DNA from 2 places in the Bartonella kosoyi genome. Region 1 is predicted to be linked to the other one. Evidence: predicted binding sites of a transcription regulator. Region 1 holds the regulator's gene; the other holds the start of a gene.
The links. The regulator LexA, encoded in region 1, represses DNA repair genes until DNA is damaged. The targets are predictions, from matches to a motif close to TGTTCNNNNTGTGTTCNG.
Positions count from the first base shown of each region.

Region 2: a site for LexA is predicted at 1,242-1,259, ahead of ssb (single-stranded DNA-binding protein). Genes of this name have one in related genera too.

Region 1 is NZ_CP031843.2:1,531,319-1,548,071, reverse strand. It holds gene rimO (30S ribosomal protein S12 methylthiotransferase RimO) at 1-1,227, opposite strand, end outside; gene lexA (transcriptional repressor LexA) at 1,678-2,391, opposite strand; tRNA gene D1093_RS06725 (tRNA-Lys) at 3,760-3,835, shown strand; gene D1093_RS06720 (septal ring lytic transglycosylase RlpA family protein) at 4,416-5,312, shown strand; gene D1093_RS06715 (D-alanyl-D-alanine carboxypeptidase family protein) at 6,170-7,333, shown strand; gene tmk (dTMP kinase) at 7,363-8,007, shown strand; gene D1093_RS06705 (DNA polymerase III subunit delta') at 8,004-9,050, shown strand; gene metG (methionine--tRNA ligase) at 9,127-10,686, shown strand; gene D1093_RS06695 (TatD family hydrolase) at 10,676-11,449, shown strand; gene D1093_RS06690 (MBL fold metallo-hydrolase) at 11,460-12,269, shown strand; gene D1093_RS06685 (hypothetical protein) at 12,389-12,751, shown strand; gene D1093_RS06680 (DUF6163 family protein) at 13,049-13,474, opposite strand; gene D1093_RS06675 (enoyl-CoA hydratase/isomerase family protein) at 13,471-14,517, opposite strand; gene pcsA (phosphatidylcholine synthase) at 14,542-15,360, opposite strand; gene D1093_RS06665 (UbiH/UbiF family hydroxylase) at 15,540-16,753, shown strand, end outside.
Region 2 is NZ_CP031843.2:761,800-766,722, forward strand. It holds gene D1093_RS03290 (LbetaH domain-containing protein) at 1-738, shown strand, start outside; gene ssb (single-stranded DNA-binding protein) at 1,315-1,758, shown strand; gene D1093_RS03305 (hypothetical protein) at 3,338-4,117, opposite strand; gene D1093_RS03310 (hypothetical protein) at 4,224-4,802, opposite strand; gene D1093_RS03315 (hypothetical protein) at 4,883-4,923, opposite strand, start outside.

The sequences.
Region 1 (16,753 bases):
TGATATATGGACAACACCATCTATTTCTGGAGCATCGTATTGACTACGTCCTTTGGCAACCTTTCCTTGACTTTCATCGATAAGGACTTGGAGTCTTTTTCCAATTTTTTTCTTTAAAAGATGTGTAGAAATTTGTTGTTGTTTTGCCATAAAACGATGCCAGCGGTTTTCTTTCACATCTTCAGGAATATTTTCTAATCCTAAATCATTTGCAACGGCTCCTTTTACTTCTTCATATTTAAAGCATCCAGCGCGTTCAATTTTTGCTTCTTCTAACCATTCAAGGAGTATATTAAAATCTTCATTTGTTTCGCCTGGAAATCCAACAATAAATGTTGATCGCAAAGTAAGGTCTGGACATATTTTTCGCCACTTTTCAATTCTACGGTTTGTTTTTTCCATAAGAGCAGGACGATTCATATGACGCAAAACAATTGGTGATGCATGCTGAAAAGGAATATCCAGATAAGGGAGAATTTTTTTTGCCGCCATAAGTTCGATAATCTCATCCACATGTGGATAAGGATAAACGTAATGCATACGCACCCAAATGCCCATATCACCCAGTTCGCGACAAAGATCAAAGAATTTCGTTTTTATTGTGCGATCTTTCCAAGAGTTTTCGAGATATTTAAGATCAATACCATAAGCACTCGTATCTTGTGAAATAACCAAGAGTTCTTTTACACCTGCTTGTACCAGTTTTTCAGCCTCACGAAGAACATCACCGATGGGACGTGAAGTGAGATCACCACGCAGTGTAGGGATGATACAAAAACTACACCTGTTAGAACATCCTTCAGAAATTTTTAAATAGGCGTAATGGCGAGGTGTTAAACGAATACCTTGCGGAGGAACTAAATCAAGAAAAGGATCATGAATAGGAGGAATTGCTGTATGAACAGCTTCTATAACACTTTCATAAGCTTGTGGTCCTGTAATAGCCAATACATTTGGATAGGTTTGACGAATAACATCAGGATCAGCACCAAGACACCCTGTTACAATAACTTTTCCATTTTTTTTGAGAGCTTCATCAATATTGGCTAGCGATTCTTTTCTGGCAGAGTCGAGAAAACCACAGGTATTTACAATAACGACATCAGCTCCTTGATGTTGACGTGAAATTTCATACCCTTCAGAGCGGAGACTTGTAATAATTCGCTCAGAATCTACGAGTGCTTTTGGGCATCCGAGGGAGACAAAACTAATACGAGGTGCGACCATGATAATCCTATAATTACTATGAAGATTGCGTTCCGCTTTTATTGACTTAAAAAATGTTCTTTATTTTTACAGATAACAATCTGTTATAAATCGATTTGATTTTTTTCTACAATATTTTGTGTATGCTTACAATTTTATCTTATTATACATACTATTATTGAGAGCGATGACATAAGACAGACTCCTTCAAAACATTCAAGCTCTTTTAGAGTAGGTGGTGAATATTTTTAAGCTGTTTTGTCGATCCTTACGTCAGTGAACGATATATGAGAGAAGAGGGCTAGTGAAACGCGTCCGATAAGGATTTAGATTTATTTATACCCCCTATTGGGGGTATCTTTTAGCTATGGGGAGAAAATCAACTGCGTGTGGCACAATATTTTAAAATACTCAGCAGTTTTTTACTACACTTTATTAGCGTATGTATGGCGTATTATAATAGGATTGTTTTTAATATTTGCGAATAAGTCCGGTAAGTTTTCCTTGTATTTCTACACGCTCGGATTTGTATGTACGTACTTCGTAGTGAGGATTAGCAGCTTCTAATGCAACAGAGGTTCCTTTGCGTCGATAACGTTTTAATGTTGCTTCTTTTTTATCAATAAATGCGACAATAATTTCACCTGATATTGCTGTATTTTGGCGTTTTACAATAATCGTATCTTTATCAAGGATCCCAGCCTCAACCATAGAATTGTCTTTAACTTCTAATGCATAGTGCTCACCTGTATTAACCATATCGTGTGGGAGAGAAAGTGTGCTTGTTTGTTGCAGTATAGCAGAGGCGGGCACACTCGCAGAAATACGTCCCATAATGGGGATTGTGATATTTTTTTTTTCTTCTTCCTCAAAACTTCCAAGATTAGCTAAGTTTTTTGATATTTCTCTTTTATTTTTTTCTATCATACTGGGAGAAATCTTACGGGCTAGAGAAAGGTTAAATGTTATTTTTTCAGGAAGTCGAATCACTTCCACTGCACGAGCACGATTGGGCAAACGACGTATAAAACCCCGTTGTTCCAAGGCAATAATAAGCTTATGAATGCCAGACTTTGAAGAAAGTTCTAAAGCATTTTTCATTTCTTCAAAAGAAGGAGGAACACCTGTTTCTTTTATATGATTGTGAATAAACAAGAGGAGCTCATATTGTTTACATGTCAGCATTCAATGTTCCAATCAAAAAAATTACAGTAAAAAATACGTGTATATATAATAATTATACAATTTTTTCGCTAAATCAAAATTATTTGCTTTATTTTTGATCTTATAAATAAAGTTAATTAGGCAATATCTTTATTTATAGACATATTTAATATATAATAAGTGCGAAGTTTTACTTTAATAAATTTATCATAATATTTTTATGTATATAAAAATACACTAATATTAAATGATATATAAAAATATTTTATGGCTCTAACTGAATTATCCGACACTCAATTTTATGGACAGTGTTATCCTTCTATTTTTTTAATATATCTACGTATTTTAGCATTTTCTCATATAAAAAGTTAAAAAAATACATTCTTTCAATAGCTTAACGGATCACTTTATGTGTATTTAGAATCATTTTCCACATTGTTTTTGTTTTTTTTATTGTTTAGTTAAATTATCTACAGCGACAATAATGTGCATCATTTATAGCCATGCCTGATATTTTCAATGAGACTAAATTTTTTTGTTTTACGTTTTCTTTATTCTATAGGATAATTGACTTTCGTTATAGAATCATTGCACGTCCATAAAAAGTTACGTCCTCAAAATGCCATTGTTGTTCATTGTCATATTGATTTAAAAAAGAGATCTCTTAATGTGCTTGCTTCCATTAAGATGATCTTGCGAATAACATAAAATCTCTTAGGCAATGCTTTCTTCACATCTCAATAGTCTACAGCCTCCCGCCGCCCCGTACTTATTTTGCCCACCCCTCATGTTGCGATAATTTTGAGGTATTAAAAAAATACAAGAGGTATTCTCATTTTTTTTAATCGTTTTATTCTTCTCTTTATGTTGTGCAAACAAATGATTTTTATGAGTTCAATATAAAAGGAACAAAAAAATTAGAAATAAAGAAACCTTACGGTATTCAGATCTCTCATTCGAATGAAAAAAAGTAAATTATTATAAATCAATATGTTATTTTATAAATCTTTATTCATCTTTAAATTTGAAAACTAAAACATAAAGTATAAAAAATAATATAATAATATAGAGTAGGAGGTATTTTTCTGTTCTCCCCATAATGTTTAACAACCCATGTGTGGAGGAGGAGGGGGGATTTCTTATAATTTTAGTACTTCGAATCTATGAGATATTTTAATCATTAGATTATTTTTTTATCGAGATTTCAAAAAGAAGATCAAAAAAACTCTATCTACAATGACGAAGAAAGGGGAGAAAACGGAAAATTATTGATAACTAAAAAAAATAATAATATTTTTTCCAAAAGGTGTTGACCAAATGAAAAGTCAACCGTATGTTCCCTTCACTTTCTACAAATTAGATAGTCTGCAAACTAGATAGCTTGTGTGAGAGCGCGTAGCTCAGCTGGTAGAGCAACTGACTTTTAATCAGTAGGTCCAGGGTTCGAATCCCTGCGCGCTCACCAAATTTATATGATATGGATAAGCTATACAGAAGTTTGATGATCTTTGTTTCTTTGATTCTTTTTAGTTTTTTGTCTCCGCTAATTCTTTTTGGAATTTTTTGATTTATTCTATAGCCAATCCTTTTCTATCAACTGTTTTGCTATAGAGTGCTCCTCTGCCCAACCCGAAAGAGCTTTAAAGCTTGTGATATAATTACACTTGTGTTGATAACAAGTGTGGCTACTCGTTTTTGTAATTCATAGACCGTGTTTTAATGCCCACCGCATCACGTGAAACAAGTTGGTAAAATCGATACTTATTCACAATTTGTGTTTATTCACAGCTTATCTTATAAGATGATTTTCTATAAGATATTGATTTATATATATTTTATCTTTGGACTTTTTTATATAGTGCATTTATTTCTTATGACAATCATAAAATGGTTAACAATGTGTTAATTTTTTGATAAAAGAAGCGAATTCAAGGATGGTATATGCGCGAGGGATATCATTTAAAAACGTGAACCCTCCTCTCGCGTATAGAAAGCGTGACGTGGTTTTTACAGTAGTACTTAACAAAAATAAGTGGACTGAATAGATGCCTTCAAATAGTAAAAAGAAATTTACTTCTATTATCAAGCAGACATTTCAATTATTTTCTATGATCGTTGTTTCTCAATCATTGGTGTCTTGTTGCGCAAGCGAAACCGCACATTTTTCAATAAAAGATTTCTATCATAATAAACCAATTGACGTAAATACTTCTGTTCTACCGAAACAAATATCCAATAATAAAAATCAAGCAGAAGCAAAAAAACATGGGCGGGCGATTGTTGGTAAACCTTACCAGATAAAAGGAAAGTGGTATTATCCTGAAAATGATCCAACGTATACACGTGTTGGCGAAGCATCATGGTATGGTTCAGATTTTCATGGGCGTTTAACAGCAAACGGTGAAATTTATGACATGAACCTTCTGACTGCTGCTCATCCTACAATGCCTTTACCTAGCTATGCTCGTGTTACTAATTTGAAAAATGGATCTTCACTCATTGTTAGAGTGAATGATCGCGGACCTTTTATGAAAGACCGTATCATTGATTTATCAAAGCAAGCTGCAACAATACTTGGTTATGTAGATAGGGGCGTTGCAGATGTTAAAGTAGAATATATTGCTGAAGCACCCATTGGCTATTATGATGGTGCATATTTAATGGCCTCTTATACTCCTGGAAATACGGACTCATACTCATTAGCGTCAGAAAGCGTTTCGAAAAAAAGAGAAACTGTTTTGTTCAAGGAGCGTAACACAGAGAACAAAGAAGGATTAGCTAAAGCAGATCCTGTTTCACAGGAACAACGCAATAAAAATGTTGCAGTGAAATTGCCAGAAATTGGTCCTATCATGGTTGATAAGCCGGTGCCATTCGATCAAGTTGCTTCTATAAATAAGCTCAACAAAAGAACAAAGGTCAATTGGCTACAACTGTTTTAAGAAAAATGCGTTGATTTTTAATCAATATCATTTTCAAATAGAAAGAAAAAAGGGGGGAGTATTATTATTAATAATAACTTGATGTGTCTCTCCAATTGATTGCTAGTCTATTCTTGCTTTTATGACAGTGTTTTCTGATAAAGCGCGTACTTTTTTTGTTGTAATCGCTTTTGCTAAATTGAAGGAAAGTAGACTGCATGAATGTGTTTATGTAATCATCTGAAATGATTACACAATCTAATTTGCGAAACAATATTCTCTTTTGATTCCTCTTTGCAGCCTTCAAAAGCATATAAGGTAATTATGAGGAGATTACGTGTTGCCTCATTTTTTCTCGATTTTTTACTCGATTTCTTAATGGAGTCCCCCCCTTCACGTAGACTGAACATTTCAAACAAAATATACTTTATTGCCAATTCACAGGTGCCCATTTTAAAGAAATATATGCTCTAAAATCTATTTTATGACAGTGTTCGTGAAGAGGGGAACTGTAAAGCTATTAGGCATGACTCTCTTTACATGTATGAAGATATAAAGATACATCATACATTTTGCAAAGCTCTTATGTTTTGCAAAAATCCTTAGTATTTGAGAGATTTATAAAAAGTATTTTTACACTCTCTTTAATAATCTTAATCTTCACCCCTATCCTAATCTTACTTATGAAAGGTAAAAAAGTGATCATTTATTATAAATAAATCAACGTACTAATAATAAAAAAGCCCAAAAGTCTTTGCATCTTTCATGCTTTAAAATTTTTTCTTTAATTCTCAATAATTCTTTAATTTGCAGAAATAAAAAAGTTTTTTCCTATATAATGATTCTTGATGCTGATCTTTGGATGGGAGGAGTGGCTCATGTATACAGTATTAAGGATCTTATTGACCTTATGGGGAATATTGGCATTTAACACGTGGGGGAGAGCACAAGATTTTCAAACTTCCGCTTCACAAGTGTTGTTACTCGATGATGATACAGAAACAATACTCCTTGAAAAACAAAGTGATATTCCTTTTTTTCCTGCTTCATTAGCAAAACTGATGACGGCAGAAGTCGTTTTTCATCAATTAAAAGAAGGATTGTTAAAGAATACCCAAAAATTCAAGGTCAGTGAAAATGCTTGGCGTAAGGGTGGGGCACCTTCCGGTACAACCACGATGTTTGCAAAAATAAAGACAGAAATCAATATTTCTGATCTTTTGCGTGGTTTAATTATTGTCAATGGAAATGATGCTGCTATTATTCTGGCTGAAGGAATATCAGGAGATGAGGACCATTTTGCACAGCTGATGAATCAGCGTGCTAAAATAATTGGATTATCTCAGAGTCATTTTGTTAATGCAACAGGGCTTCCCGAAGAGGGACAATTTGTAACAGCACATGATATGATTATATTGGCGCGTCATATTGTTCAGGAATATCCAGATTATTATACACTTTATCGTGAGCCTCATTTTACGTGGAACAATATTTTTCAACGGAATAAAAACCCTCTTATTTCTAAGGAAATTGGTGTAGAAGGATTTGGTTTTGGCTACAGCGAAAAAGAAGGATTTTCAATGGTTGCCACCATTTATAAAAATCATCGGCGTCTTTTTTTAGCAATCAATGGTTTGCAAGATGGTAAAAAACATACAACGGAAATAGAACGTATTCTTCAATGGGGAATAACGGCTTTTGATCTCAAAACGATTTTTACAAAAGGAGCAACGGTTGCCCGTGCTTCTGTTTATGGTGGAAAGAGAAATTTTGTTCCACTTATTGTCAAAAAACCAATAAATTTTATGCTTTCCAATGAAAAAAAAGCCAATGTTAAAGCAAAAGTTAAATATCATGGTCCCTTAAAAGCGCCCATCGTTGCAGGGCAATCAGTTGGTGTCATTCAAATTTTAGAAGATAAAAAGGTTCTTTTGGAAAAACCAGTTTTTGCCGGTGTGAATGTTCCGGAAGGAAGTTTCTTTACAAAAGTAAAAGATGCATTCTATGAAATAACAATTGGATGGTTGCGAAAATATTTATAGTTACGCGCTAATAAGGTTAAGGTTCATACGTGTCAGGTTATTTTATTACATTCGAAGGAGGGGACGGGGTAGGAAAAACAGTGCAGATTGCTTTACTTGCTGAATATCTCTCTCGCCAAGGTTATGATGTTGTTACAACACGAGAACCAGGAGGAACACCAGGGGCAGAGGCAATCCGGCATATTTTGTTGTCAGGGCAGACACAACAATATGGACCGTTGATTGAAGCAGTGTTGTTTACAGCGGCACGCACCGATCATGTTGCCGAAATTATTGCGCCTTCTTTGCAAAAAGGTAAAATCGTTTTATGCGACCGCTTTATTGATTCTACGCGTGTTTATCAAGGGCTCAATGAAACCGTCAATTCTTCTATTCTTTCTGTTTTAGAGTGTATTGCGCTCAATGGTATCATGCCTCATTTAACATTTTTATTAGATATGCCAGCAGAGTTTAGTATAAAGCGTGCTAATTTGCGAAGAAAACAAACAGAAGAAATCGATTATTTTGAAAAAGATCAGTTGGAAATTCAAGAACAAAGGCGTCAAGCTTTTCTTCAATTGGCCAAACAAGAGCCACAGAGGTTTCGCGTTATTGATGCGACTGGCTCAGTGGAAGTCATTGCGCATCAAATAAAAAATTTTTGTCATCAAGTATTGTTGGATCAGTTTTCATGAGTGATGTCATAAATATCTTCCCCCAATATGATGGTATTGAGACAATTTTATCTCCGTCCCAGAATAATGTTATCTTTGGTCATGAGGATGTTCGTGACTTTTTAACACAAATGCTTAAAGAAGAGCGTTTGCACCATGCGTTATTATTTGAAGGAGAATATGGAATTGGAAAGGCGACATTAGCCTTTCATCTTGCTTGGAATATTTTAAGTTCTCAAAAAGGAAATTTCTTAGAACCCGATCCTCATTCTATTCCATGGCGCCAAATTACACAGGGGAGTCATCCTGGTCTTTTGTATATTTCACGTCGATTTGATATCAAAACACAAAAGTTTAAAACAGGAATACTCATTGATGATATCCGTGATATTATGCATTTTTTAAGCCGAACATCGCAAGATAATGGATGGCGTATTGTTATTATTGATTCTGCAGACGATATGAATAGAAATGCCGCCAATGCACTTCTTAAAATACTTGAAGAACCGCCTACAAAGACGCTCTTTATTATTATCACACATTCTTTAGGAAAATTGCTTCCAACCATTCATTCACGGTGTCAAAAAATTTCTTTTCGCCCACTCAATCATGATGAAATGCAAAAAGTCATTACACATATTTTCACCAATCAGGATTTACCTGATGAAAAAACGATTGAAATGATTATTAAAAAATCTAAAGGAAGTCCTCGAAAAGCAGCTTTACTTATTCGCCATGGCGGTCTTGAAATTATTAAAACAATTGATGCCCTTCTAGAGCAACCTGTTTGTAACACAACGATTGTACACACGCTTGCACAAACATTTTCATCTGTTTCTTCCCCATTCCAATTTCAACAATTTTGTGATGAAATTCTTGATAAAGTTCAACAAAAAGCTATCACGCTCGTTGAAAAAGGAAATTTATTTCTCTCAAAAAAATATGCGCAAAAATGGCAGGAGATTCATCGAGAAATAGAGGAAATACAACTGTTTAATCTCGATAAGAAGCAGTTTGTTATTAACTTACTTTTTAGAGTTCATAAGATCATTCATGAGGATTAGTTTTTCCGTGACAATGTGATAAACAGACGTTATGTCATTGTATCTTTTATTTATAGCGTTTTACAATGAGTATGACATGCGTGACACATATTACATAACCACTCCCATTTTTTATCCCAATGGTAATCCGCATATTGGGCATGCCTATAGTGCCATTGCAAGCGATGTTTTAGCCCGCTTTCAACGATTAAACGGAAAAAATGTATTTTTTCTTTCTGGTACAGATGAGCATGGTCTAAAGATGCAACAAACTGCAGCAACATTGGACATGACACCTCAGCAACTTGCAGATCGTAATAGTGCTGTGTTTCAAAAAATGCTTGCGGTATTAAATTGTTCTAACGATGATTTCATCCGCACAACAGAAGAGCGCCATTCTCAAGCTTGTCAAAAAATTTGGAAAAAGATGGAAGAGAATGGCGATATTTATCTTGGCCGTTATAAGGGGTGGTATTCGGTTCGCCAAGAAGCCTATTATGAAGAGAAAGACACGGAAGTTGGACCCGATAATATTCGTCGCGAGAAAGAATTAGGCTCTCCTGTTGAATGGAATGAGGAAGAAAGTTATTTTTTTAGACTTTCTCGTTATGAAAAAGCTCTTCTTGAATATTATGAAAAATATCCTGATTTTATTGCTCCCATCGAGCGGCGTAATGAGATTATAAGTTTTATCAAATCGGGTTTAAAAGATATTTCTATTTCACGCACAAGTTTTAATTGGGGAGTTTCTGTTCCTGATAATCCCAAACACGTGATGTATGTTTGGGTTGATGCGCTTACAAATTATCTATCAGCAATTGATTTTTTTAATAAAAATTCAAAAAAACGTAATTTTTGGCCTGCAAATACGCATATCATTGGTAAGGATATTATTCGTTTTCATGCCGTCTATTGGCCGGCATTTTTAATGTCTGTGGGAATTGAATTACCTAAAAATATTTTTGCACATGGTTTTTTACTTAATCGTGGTGCCAAAATGTCAAAATCTGTTGGAAATGTCGTTGATCCTTTTGAAATGATTGATCATTATGGTCTTGATCAGGTTCGTTATTTTCTGCTCCGTGAAGTCCCCTTCGGACAAGATGGTAGTTATAACCATGAAAGCCTTGTGAATCGTATTAACGCCGATCTTGCTAACGATCTTGGAAATTTAGCACAGCGTTCTTTATCTATGATTGCTAAAAATTGTGATGCAAAGGTTCCTAAGCCCGCCGCATTTTTAGTTCAAGATAAACAGCTTTTAGAACAATCTCTTCAAGTGCTTGAAACGGTACACCAAGCGATGTCTTCTCATAGTATGCACTTAGCTCTATCAGCTATTTTTTCAACTGTAGCAGATGCCAATCGTTATTTTGCCAACGAACAACCTTGGAGTTTACGGAAAAGTGATCCAGAGCGATTTTCTACAGTTCTTTATATAACTGTAGAAATCTTGCGACGAATAGGAATTATGCTTTTGCCCTTTATCCCCCAATCCGCAGCAAAACTTCTTGATAGCCTCGCGGTTGCTGAAGATAATCGGTTATTGTATCATATAGCTCATGCAAAAATTCAAGAAGGACTTGATCTTCCACCACCAGAACCGATTTTTCCTCGTTATATCTTGAAGAAAGAAGATTCTCATCATGCTCATTGATACACATTGTCATCTTGATTTTGAAGATTTTTCACAAGATTTGGATAATTTTATCCAACGGGCTTTAGATGCTGATGTTCAACGAATGATAACAATTTCAACCCATGTTCGTAAATTAGATAAGCTGTTAGCTATTGCGCAAAGCTATGATCAAGTCTTTTGTTCCGTTGGAACCCACCCCAATCATGCGCATGAAGAACAAAATATTACAGCCAAAGAGCTTATAAAGCTCTCGAAGCATCCTAAAATTGTTGCATTTGGGGAAGGGGGGCTTGATTACCATTACGATTATTCTACACCAGAAGAGCAAAAGAAAGTTTTCCAAGAACATATCATTGCTTCTCGAGAAACACAGACTCCTCTTGTTATACATTCACGCGATGCAGATATCGATATGGAGAAAATCTTACGCGAACAGATAAAGGAGGGAGCTTTTCCCTTTATTCTTCATTGTTATTCGTCTGGAATGCAGCTTGCTCGTGCCGGCATTGAACTTGGGGGGTATATTTCTTTTTCAGGTATCCTTACCTTTAAAAATGCATTTGAAATCCGTGAAATAGCAAAAATTGTGCCCCATGAGCAGTTGCTGGTGGAAACAGATGCACCATTTTTAGCCCCCACTCCTCATCGGGGAAAAACCAATGAACCATCTTTTGTATGCTATACAGCAGCTATTTTAGCTGAAACAATTGGCTTAAGCATTGAAGAAACAGCTCAAATAACAACCCGTAATGCTTTTCGTTTATTTAGTAAAATGAAATAAGGCAAAAGCTATGTGTGATCAGTATCGATTTACAATATTAGGCTGTGGTCCCTCTCCAGGTGTCCCACGACCCAATGGCGATTGGGGAACATGTGATCCCAATAACCCTAAAAACAAACGCTACAGAAGTTCTTTATTGGTTGAACGCATTAAACCATCAGGGAAAAGAACAACGGTCGTTATTGATACAGGTCCAGATTTTCGTTCACAAATGATCGATGCGCGTGTAAGTCATCTTGATGCTGCTCTTTACACGCATTCTCATGCAGATCATATCCACGGTATTGATGATTTACGCAGCTATGCTCTTGCACAAAAATGTTTAATTGATATCTATGCAGACAGCTTTACACTAAAGCATCTTAAAAATGCTTTTGGATATTGTTTTCAAACACCAAAAGATTCCTCTTATTCACCTATCTTAAAAGAGCATCTTATCGATGAAGATAGCCAATTTATTATTCAGGGGCAGGGGGGAGCAATAAGCGTCAATACGCATTTACAGTACCACGGAAACATTCATTCCTTAGGTTTTCGTATTGGGAATGTTGCCTATTGTACAGATGTTAGTGAATTTCCTGAGAAAACATTATCCAAATTAATGGATTTGGATGTTCTTATCATTGAAGCCCTTCAATTTAAATCTCATCCGAGTCATTTTTCTGTTGATCAAGCATTACAATGGATAGAATATTTAAAGCCAAAACAAGCCATACTCACACATATGGACAGATCTCTAGATTACAATGAGGTTGTCAATTACGTTCCAGCTTATGTAAAACCCGCACATCAAGGTCTTATTTTTGAAACAGAGGCATAAACCCATCACATCAACGCAATATTTTACTTTAAATAAAAATCCTTTCTAAAAACTATCCTTTATTTTGTTTTATTTTTGTCGTAATTAGTGCTTTTTTATGACAAAAATGAGGTTTTTTTATGCATAAGTATTTTAAGCGGGGAATATGTATTGTAGCTTTAGCGGTTTCCTTGACAGCATGTGGGGGGCGTTTAGAGAAAAATATTTCAACGACAACATTACATGATGGAACAATGAGTTGTGCCGATATTCAACGAGAGTTTTTTGCTAATCAACGTCAGATTAATGATACAATCGCAGAGCGTTCTAAAGCAAGAAACAAGAACGTAGCTTTAGCAGCAGCGGGTGTTATATTTGTACCTGCTTTGTTTTTTATGGATGTAAAATCAAGCGAAAGTAATGAAATTGCAGCTTTAAATAATCGTAATGCTGTTTTGAGTGATCTTGCACGTATGAAACGTTGTAAAATAATAGCACAATAATTTTTTTAATAACTATCTTGGTCTTTAAGGAATATACTTTAAAGACCAATTAAAAAGACCAATTAAGAAGCCTACGCTCTAAAAATATATAAGCTAATATTCGTGTGCCATTTTTCTCCAAATTTTTCATGATTTTTTTGTCGAGGATGTATGTTTTAAATTAGAGTTTGTGGTGTTTCCATTGCGTCCAGGAGGTTTTATTTTCTGTATTAAATTATCGCATAATATATATTATGGAACTTTTGGTGGGGAAGGTACGTTTTATAGCTCAGCACGTTGGAAAATGAATAACCATTCCTATAAATATTTTTCTTTATTTTTTTTATTTTTTTTTCTTTTAAAAAAAATCATCATAATTTGTAGGATTACAAAGACTAAAAATAATATCCCATGAAATAATGGTACAAATGGCTGATCAACAAAATTGGAATAATAAAGTGTTATTATTTCAATCAATGCTGCACTACACCATAAAATAATACCCCATAATGAATACATCCACAGTCCAATCAAGGCAACAGGATAAAGAATAGCCAATATCGCTGATGCAAATTGCCACTGCCAAGGCATAAGATCAAAACGCCATAGAACACCTGGAAAGACACCAACTAGGCGTATCCAATACAAAATACTCAAGCTCAAGCAAATAAACGCCAAAAATCGTAAATAACAGTTATAAATTAAGTTGATTTTTGAAATCCGTTTGTGTGAATTATTTTTCACAATAATAGCTCTTGTTCAATAGGTTGGAAGTAAGAATTGACCATTTCATCTGTTACATTTGAAAGTTTATCTGGTTGCCACTGAGGTGTTTTGTCCTTATCGATTAACATAGCCCGTATCCCTTCATGAAAATCATGTGCATTAATCATATGATGTGCAATGCGGTTTTCAATTTTCATACAATCTTCCAAAGTTTGAGCTGTATTTTGTCTCATTTGTTTCCAGATAACTTTTAAACTTATCGGAGAACGCGACTGCAAAATATTATAACATTCTTTAGCAAATAAAATACCTTCATTACTTTTTTTATGAAGCAATTCAAGACATTCTTCTAATGTCTGGGCACTAAAACAAGTGTTAACAATACAGCGTATTTCATGACTCGTTTCATAGTCTTTTGTAATTGCGTGCTCATTTAAAGCTAAAGTAGGATCTCCCTGCTCAATAACTGCTTTCCTAATCATATCGAACTTAACTTCAGGAACGGCATGTGTTGCTAATCCTAAATTTAAACAATCTCCCCATCTGATACGAGCCCCAGTTAATGCAAGATAAATGCCAAAATGATTGGGAAGAGATGGTAAGAAAAAACTTGCACCAACATCTGGAAAAAATCCAATCGCAGCTTCCGGCATAGCAAAAACTGTATTTTCTGTAACAATTCGATGTGAACCATAGAGAGAAATGCCTACCCCTCCTCCCATCCAAATACCGTTTAAGAAAGAAATGTAAGGCTTTGAAAAACGTTTTATATAAGCATTTAAACTATATTCATCCCTAAAATATTGATAAGCAGAAGCACTTCTCCCCATATGATAGATTTCTACAACATCTCCACCAGCACAAAAAGCACGCCCCTCCCCTTCAATTAAGACACAAGAAATATTATTATCTGTTTCCCAGGTCTTGAGAGCTTTTTTAAAAGCGGAAACCATCCGCCCATTAAGAGCGTTTAATGCTAAAGGGCGTGAGAGTTTTATAATACCAGCACACCCTGCTTTCGTAAAAGAAATATCATTACCTGCTCCAAAATCAATTTGCATCTCACACCCTTCTTAAAAAAACAACTAGTCTATTGTTTTTTTTATACTTTTTGCCCCAAGTTGAGGAAATATTTGCATGATCGCGCCAATACAATATATATAAATTCCTGTTATTAAAATCCCTATTTTAACCCAATAGGGTGCCTCTAATTGATAAAAGAAAGCCACAACACCAAAGAAACACCATAAGAGAAAAATTGGAAAATTAATTCTCCGTAAACGAAGGACTCTTACAGGATGGATGAAATAAATTGGCAAAAAAGATATAATGGCCGATAAAACAATGATGATAAAAGTAATCCACTCCTCTGGTCTTACGACAAAAAGTGTAAAAACCATCATATTCCAAACAACAGGAAACCCTTTAAAAAAGTTTTCTTTGGTTTTCATACCCGTATCTGCATAATAAATAGCTGATGAAATAACAATGATTGCACTCAATGCAAACGATAACCCTACCCCCATAAAACCACTTTGATAGAGGGCAAAAGCGGGAATTAAAACATAAGTTACATAATCAATGATATTATCTAACAGCTCTCCAGACCATGTTGGAAGGATGTATTTAACATCAAGTTTGCGCGCAATTGGTCCATCTATACCATCAACGAGAAGTGCAAGCCCAAGCCAACAGAACATAGCTGTCCATTCTTTTTGAGAAGCCGATATAAGAGAAAGAAACGCTAAAAATGATCCCGAAGCTGTTAGTAAATGAACAGAAAAAGCCTTTGCTTGTGGCATTGTTACTTTTTTATGGCGTAATAATTTAGCGTTTGTTTTAATTTTCTTTGTTAGCTTACGTTTCAAGGCTTTCTTATCCTCGTTTTTAAAGTCTTCATCCATCTACCAATACGCCATTTTTACCCATGATATGACTTAGCGTAAAAAAATCATAAAAAGGTTACTTTTTTATATCGCATTATTTATTACATAATATAATAGAAGAGCTTCGTACAATAAAAAGAGAGCAATTATTTGGAAATGTTAAAATATTTGCTCAATGAGAAAAGGCTCAACGCGTTGTGATACTTGAAAAGAAAGAATATAAAGCTATTACTGTTATTGGTGCAGGTCCTGTCGGGATGTTAGCCGCATTGAGGCTTGCGCATAAGGGGATTTCTGTTTTTCTTATTGGCCCCCCTGCTCTTACAGATGAGTTACGGACAACAGCTCTTATGATGCCTGCAATACGCACGCTCCAAAAACTTAATGTTTGGAATAGTCTTCAAAAAAAGGCTGCAGCTTTATCGTCCATGAGAATTATCGATATAACTTCTAGGATTGTGCGTGCACCTACGGTGCATTTTTCTTCTGCTGAAATTGGTGAAAAAGCTTTTGGCTATAATATACCCAATGTAGAATTGAACAATGCTTTAATCGATGCTGTTACACAGACGCCTAATGTTAAAAGATTTGTTTCTGAAGCTAAATCTTTTCATCATACAAAAAGCCATGTCTCTATTACTCTTTCTGATGATAGAGTCATTCAAGCCCCCCTTGTTATTGCGGCTGATGGACGGCACTCTCTTACGCGTGCGGCAGCAGGGATAACTGTCAAACAGTGGAGCTATCCACAAAAAGCTCTTGTTCTCAACTTTTCTCATGAATTTTCTCATCAAAATACATCAACTGAATTTCATACAGAACATGGTCCATTTACACAAGTTCCGCTCCCTGGGCGAAGATCCAGTCTTGTATGGGTTGTTCACCCTTCTCGTGCTGAAGAATTATTGAATATAAAATCAAAAGAAATTACAAAGATTATTGAAAATCAAATGCAATCAATGCTTGGAACGCTAACCTTAGAAACATCAATTCAAGCATGGCCGCTTTCAGGACTTCTCGCTCATCATTTTGCTGCGAATCGAACGATTTTGGTGGGTGAAGCTGCTCATGTTTTCCCCCCTATTGGAGCACAGGGATTAAATTTAGGATTTCGTGATGTTCAAACTTTGATTGATATTTTACCCAATCAAATATCCGATTCTAACTCTGAAATGATTGTTACACAATATAACCAATACCGTAAGCCAGATATATTCATCCGAAGTGGAGCTGTTCATACCCTTAACTCTGCTTTACTTTCTCATACGTTGCCTGTTCATATCATGCGCAGTATTGGGCTTGGTCTATTACATAATTGCTCACCATTACGTAATTTATTTATGCGCGAAGGAATGTATCCCGGTTATGGTTTCAAGAAAATGATGCAAATATTTCCAACAAAATCGCCCAA
Region 2 (4,923 bases), 780 kb from region 1:
AAAGCTTTAAGAGATTTTGATGATGTCAAAGCTGGTCAATTGGGCGGCTTTATTGAAAAGGAAAACAATCTCTCTCATGATGGCAACTGCTGGGTTTATGATAATGCTCTTGTTTTAAGTCCAGCCCATATTTACGAAAATGCCAAGATTTTTAATAAGGCTATTATAATGGGTAATGTTTATGGCAATGCTCATGTGTATGACAGTGCCCGCGTTTATGCAAATGCTCATGTTTATGACAATGCGCATCTTTCTTATAATGCTTGGGTTTATCATCAGGCGCGGGTTTATGGCAATGCAAAATTATCAGGAAGTGCACGTATTCATGGCAATGCTGAGGTTTATGATTATGCTGTTGTTAGTGGTGCTGCTAAAATTTATGGCAAGGTTTATGGTCGTGCTAGTGTGGGGTGCCATGCTGAGATTAAAGGCTTTGTTTATGGCAATGCAAAAGTATCAGGATCTGCTTGTATTTATGATGGTGCGCATATTTTTGATAAAGCAAGGGTTTATGGAAAAGCGGTTGTTTATAAAGATGTCAAGATTTATGGCAATGCGCGTGTTTATGAGAATGCTATGATTTATGAAAAAGTAGAAATCTATGATGACGCGTGTGTTTCTAACAGATCTATTATTGCTGAGGGTGTAAAAATTTATGGCAATGCCGCTCTTAAAGAAAAGAAAATATTTCGTGAAGATGTTTGTAGTAATGATGCCATTAGTGAAAAAGCAGCGTAAATAACGGGGCGGGGGGCTGCTTATAACAAAAAAAGCCGTGTCCTTTAAAGACGCGGCTTTTGTTTTCACAGAAGGTATATACATTTACACTAAATACGTATCACACAAAACGTGTAAAATGCAAGCATTAATACATAAAAACCGCATCAAAATGAATTGATACGGCTTTTATAACTAATGAATCAAACAAAATAGAATTGAAAATTAAACACAAAAGCGTTTAAAAAAAATCTTTTCACTACTAAAATACATATTTTGTGTATAAACACAAGTTTATTTCAAATATTTGATGATGATTGTTCATATGATAAAGCCGCGCTCTTTATGAACGCGGCTTCTGTTTTGCGATGTGTTTCTGTTATCGTTATTCGTAAGTTTACGAACACCTCTTTTATTGCACATTACGTATCAAAACACAAGCAAATAAGTAAAATAAAAACAGGATTAATTCTTTAGATTCAGTTTATTAAAACTATTTTTGCTTGTAATAATATAGCATAATGTGTTATATTATTGTTATGTATCAGTTATTTCCGTTTCTAAGTACCATTTCCCATAAAAAGGATAGCAAAGCAAATGCTTAATAAAGTGATGTTAATTGGTCATTTAGGTGCAAATCCTGAAAGTAAAAAAATGCCGTCTGGTGTAGAAATAGTCAATTTTCGTATGGCAACTTCTGAAAGCTACACAGATAAGGCAACCAATAAGAAAGTAGACAAAACAGAATGGCATTCCATTGTGGTCTTTAATCCGCATTTGGCAAAAATAGCGCTTCAGTATCTTAAGAAGGGTAGCAAAGTTTATATCGAGGGGCGCTTACAAACCCGTAAATGGCAAGATAAAAACGGTATTGAACGATATACAACAGAAGTCATATTGCCTCCGTACAAAGGCGACTTAAAGCTCTTAGATGCCAAAAATGATGATAATCAAGAGCAGTCATCATCTGCTTATGACAGAAGCATTTATAGACCTCTTGATACACCCCATACCGTTATGAATGATGATGTTCCTTTTTAAATAGAGGGTATAAGTGAAAAGAAACAAGAGGGGACGCCCTAAAATCATAGGGCAAATAAGAGAAGCCAATGGTCGTATATCACGTGCAAATCCGTATCATATCAAAAAACACAATAAAGTCAATATGTTGATTGCAATTATTTTATATGAATCCACTTAAGAATCCATCTTTTTATGCATGATTCATTTGACCATTTTTTATATAAGATTGCCATGTATGAATAGACCATAAAAAGCAAATCATGGTGCAAATATTATAACGCATGTAAACATTCAAATGAAATGAAAAGCAGATATCATTCATAACAGTTCATAAATTTTATGATACGTTTTTATCACAGCACAAATCACATTGTTTAAAATTTAGTCGTTTGGAACTATCGATAACATACGTTTAAAGATCACATCTTGTTTTAAAGATTGGATTGTTAATCGCATATTAACGTTCGCCAAAATTGGCGAGCGCAAAATAGAGAGCTGTCATAACAGCAGCATCATAATACCGAACATTTTAAAGATTGCATAAAAGGATTAAGGACAAGATCGCTTTTAAACGCTTTCTAAAAGTTTAGAAAACGATAAAGAGGTATTTTATATCTTATGAAATGAAAAGCCTTTTAATGAATAGATTGCAGACTAGTTTTTAGAACAGAACTATATTCGCTTCCATAAAAAAATGGAGGCGCATAATGCCATAGAAGTAGAATACTATATACCTTAGACATGGTATAAAAAACGTTTTAAAAGTTATCGTTTTAAAATATGAAACCAAATGAGATCTCCTCAAATTTGAGGGCATCTATTTTAGACAAAGATAAGCAAGTAAAATTCAAAACCGTTGTAACATCATAAGGCACAGGATTTACTTAATTGTGCTAGCCAAATAGAGCGATTAATTTGCAAAGAAGCTTTGTTTAAAATACGCTTATTATGAAAGCCTTTCTAAATGAATGTTTAAACGTTTGAAACGGATGTTTATAATAATTTTTAAAACCTTCCATTTGATAAAAGCGGTTGTTTATTTATCTTATGAGAGCTTGTTTTAAAAACCAGCGTTTGCAAATGTAAAAAGAACGTTTTTATAAGACATTCATTTAAGATGCATTTTCTTTTGATTGAATTGATAAAGCTACCAAACGTTTTGATTTGTTTGATAGGTTTTGATTTTAGATAATGTGTTATTTGAATTCACTCAGCTCGATTTTGAGCTTAGTATATTGAAACGTTTTAAAAGAAGCATTGTGATCATGGGCTTTGTTTTAAAAACCCCCCTCACAAAGGAGGGTGTTATGATTAATACGTTTGAGAGTAACAAAAAGCGCTTATAGGCTCTCTCATTCAAGTGAGTGATTAAAGATCATATACATCATTTACGTTCCTTTTGATAAGTTTTCATATCTCTAATAGAGCGCTTGTAATAGATATGTTTTGTATATATGTGTCATTACCTTGATTAGGGTTGATTCATAAGGATAGACATTAGAAAGCCGCGTCATATCAGTTGGCACGGCTTTCTTTTATGAATTCTCTCTTTTATGATGGGTTTATAGCCATAAAGAAGGCACCCCCATACCTATTTTTATTCTGTTTTATCAATAATCTTAACGACATTATCGCTTTGATAAACCTCATAATTTTTAGGAACTAACTTTGCTTTGCTTTTTGTGTTGATTGTTGCATTGCCATAAGCACGCCCCCAGATCGTTGCACAATGTGAGATTTTTGCATTACCATAAACAGAGCCATAAATCTCACAAGAGCCCCCCACGCGCGCATTGCCATAGACCTTGCCATAAATCTTTGCACGACCATTAATCACAGCATAATTATAAATTTTCGCATGGCTATAAATGCAAGCAGAGCCACAAACCCTAGCATGACCATAGACGCGGGCATAACTAAAAACCGTAGCATCATAAGAAACATGCGCATGGTCATAAATATGAGCATCAGCAAGAACGCGGGCAGCACCACTCACATGAGCATTGCCATAAACATTGCCATACACATGAGCACTCCCATAAACACAAGCCTGATCATAAATCTTTGCATATTGAGAGATAAAAGCCTTGCCATAGACCTCGGCATTGCCATAAACGAGACCACAGACTTGAGAATAATGCCGTATTTTTGCATCATCATAAACACGGGCATGACCATAGACACAAGCATTATCATAAACCCAGCAATTGCCATCATGAGATAGGTTGACTTCCTTTTCAATAAAACCCCCCAATGCACCCGTCTTTACATCAGCAAAATCTTTTAATGCTTTAATGCGATAAAGGCTTGTAATATTTCGAGTAAGAGCATGTTTGATTTTTTTGATTTCACTGGTTAATTCATATTTTTTGCACATAGAGATACCCTCACAATTTAATGTGTTAAACGTTTTCTAAAATTTGGAATGGAAAAATTTGGTTTGAAAGCAAGCGCCCCCACAACGCCCGCCGCTGCTTTATTGATTAAACCCAGACAATTTCTAACTCGCCATAAGGAGAGAGACGTTCAGTATAGGTTTTTATTTTAGTAGACCCGCCGACATTTTCACGAATAACAGCAATGCCATGGATATGAGCATTTTCAAAAATATGCACGTCATTTGCTATACGCGCGTTTTCATAAACCCTAGCATTGTCATAAACATAGGCATTATCATAAATAATAGCCTTGCCATACACATGAGCATTGCCATAGACACGGGAATTATCAGAAACAACGGCATTGCCATAAACATGCGCATTATCATAAATATAGCCAGCAGCGATAGCATTATCATAAACGCGGGCATGACCATAGATATGACCACAAGCGACAGCCTTGCCAAAAACCCTTGCGTTTTCATAAACGTGACCATTTTTAAACACAAGAGCATCATCATAAACCCAGCAATTGCCATCATGAGAGAGGTTATCTTCCTTTTCAATAAAGCCCCCCGAGGCACCCGCTTTAACATCAGAAAAGTCTTTTAATGCTTGGATACGATAAAGGGTATGATTACCAAATACACGCGTTTCATTTGTGAGTGTAAACTTTTTTTGCATAACACTATTCCTTTATAAATAGATTTAAATTTTAAAATGAAATGTTTAAAGGGGGCGCCCCCGCCGCGCCCGCGCATTATTTACGCAGCGTCTTTTCTAGACTGATTATCATCACAAATAT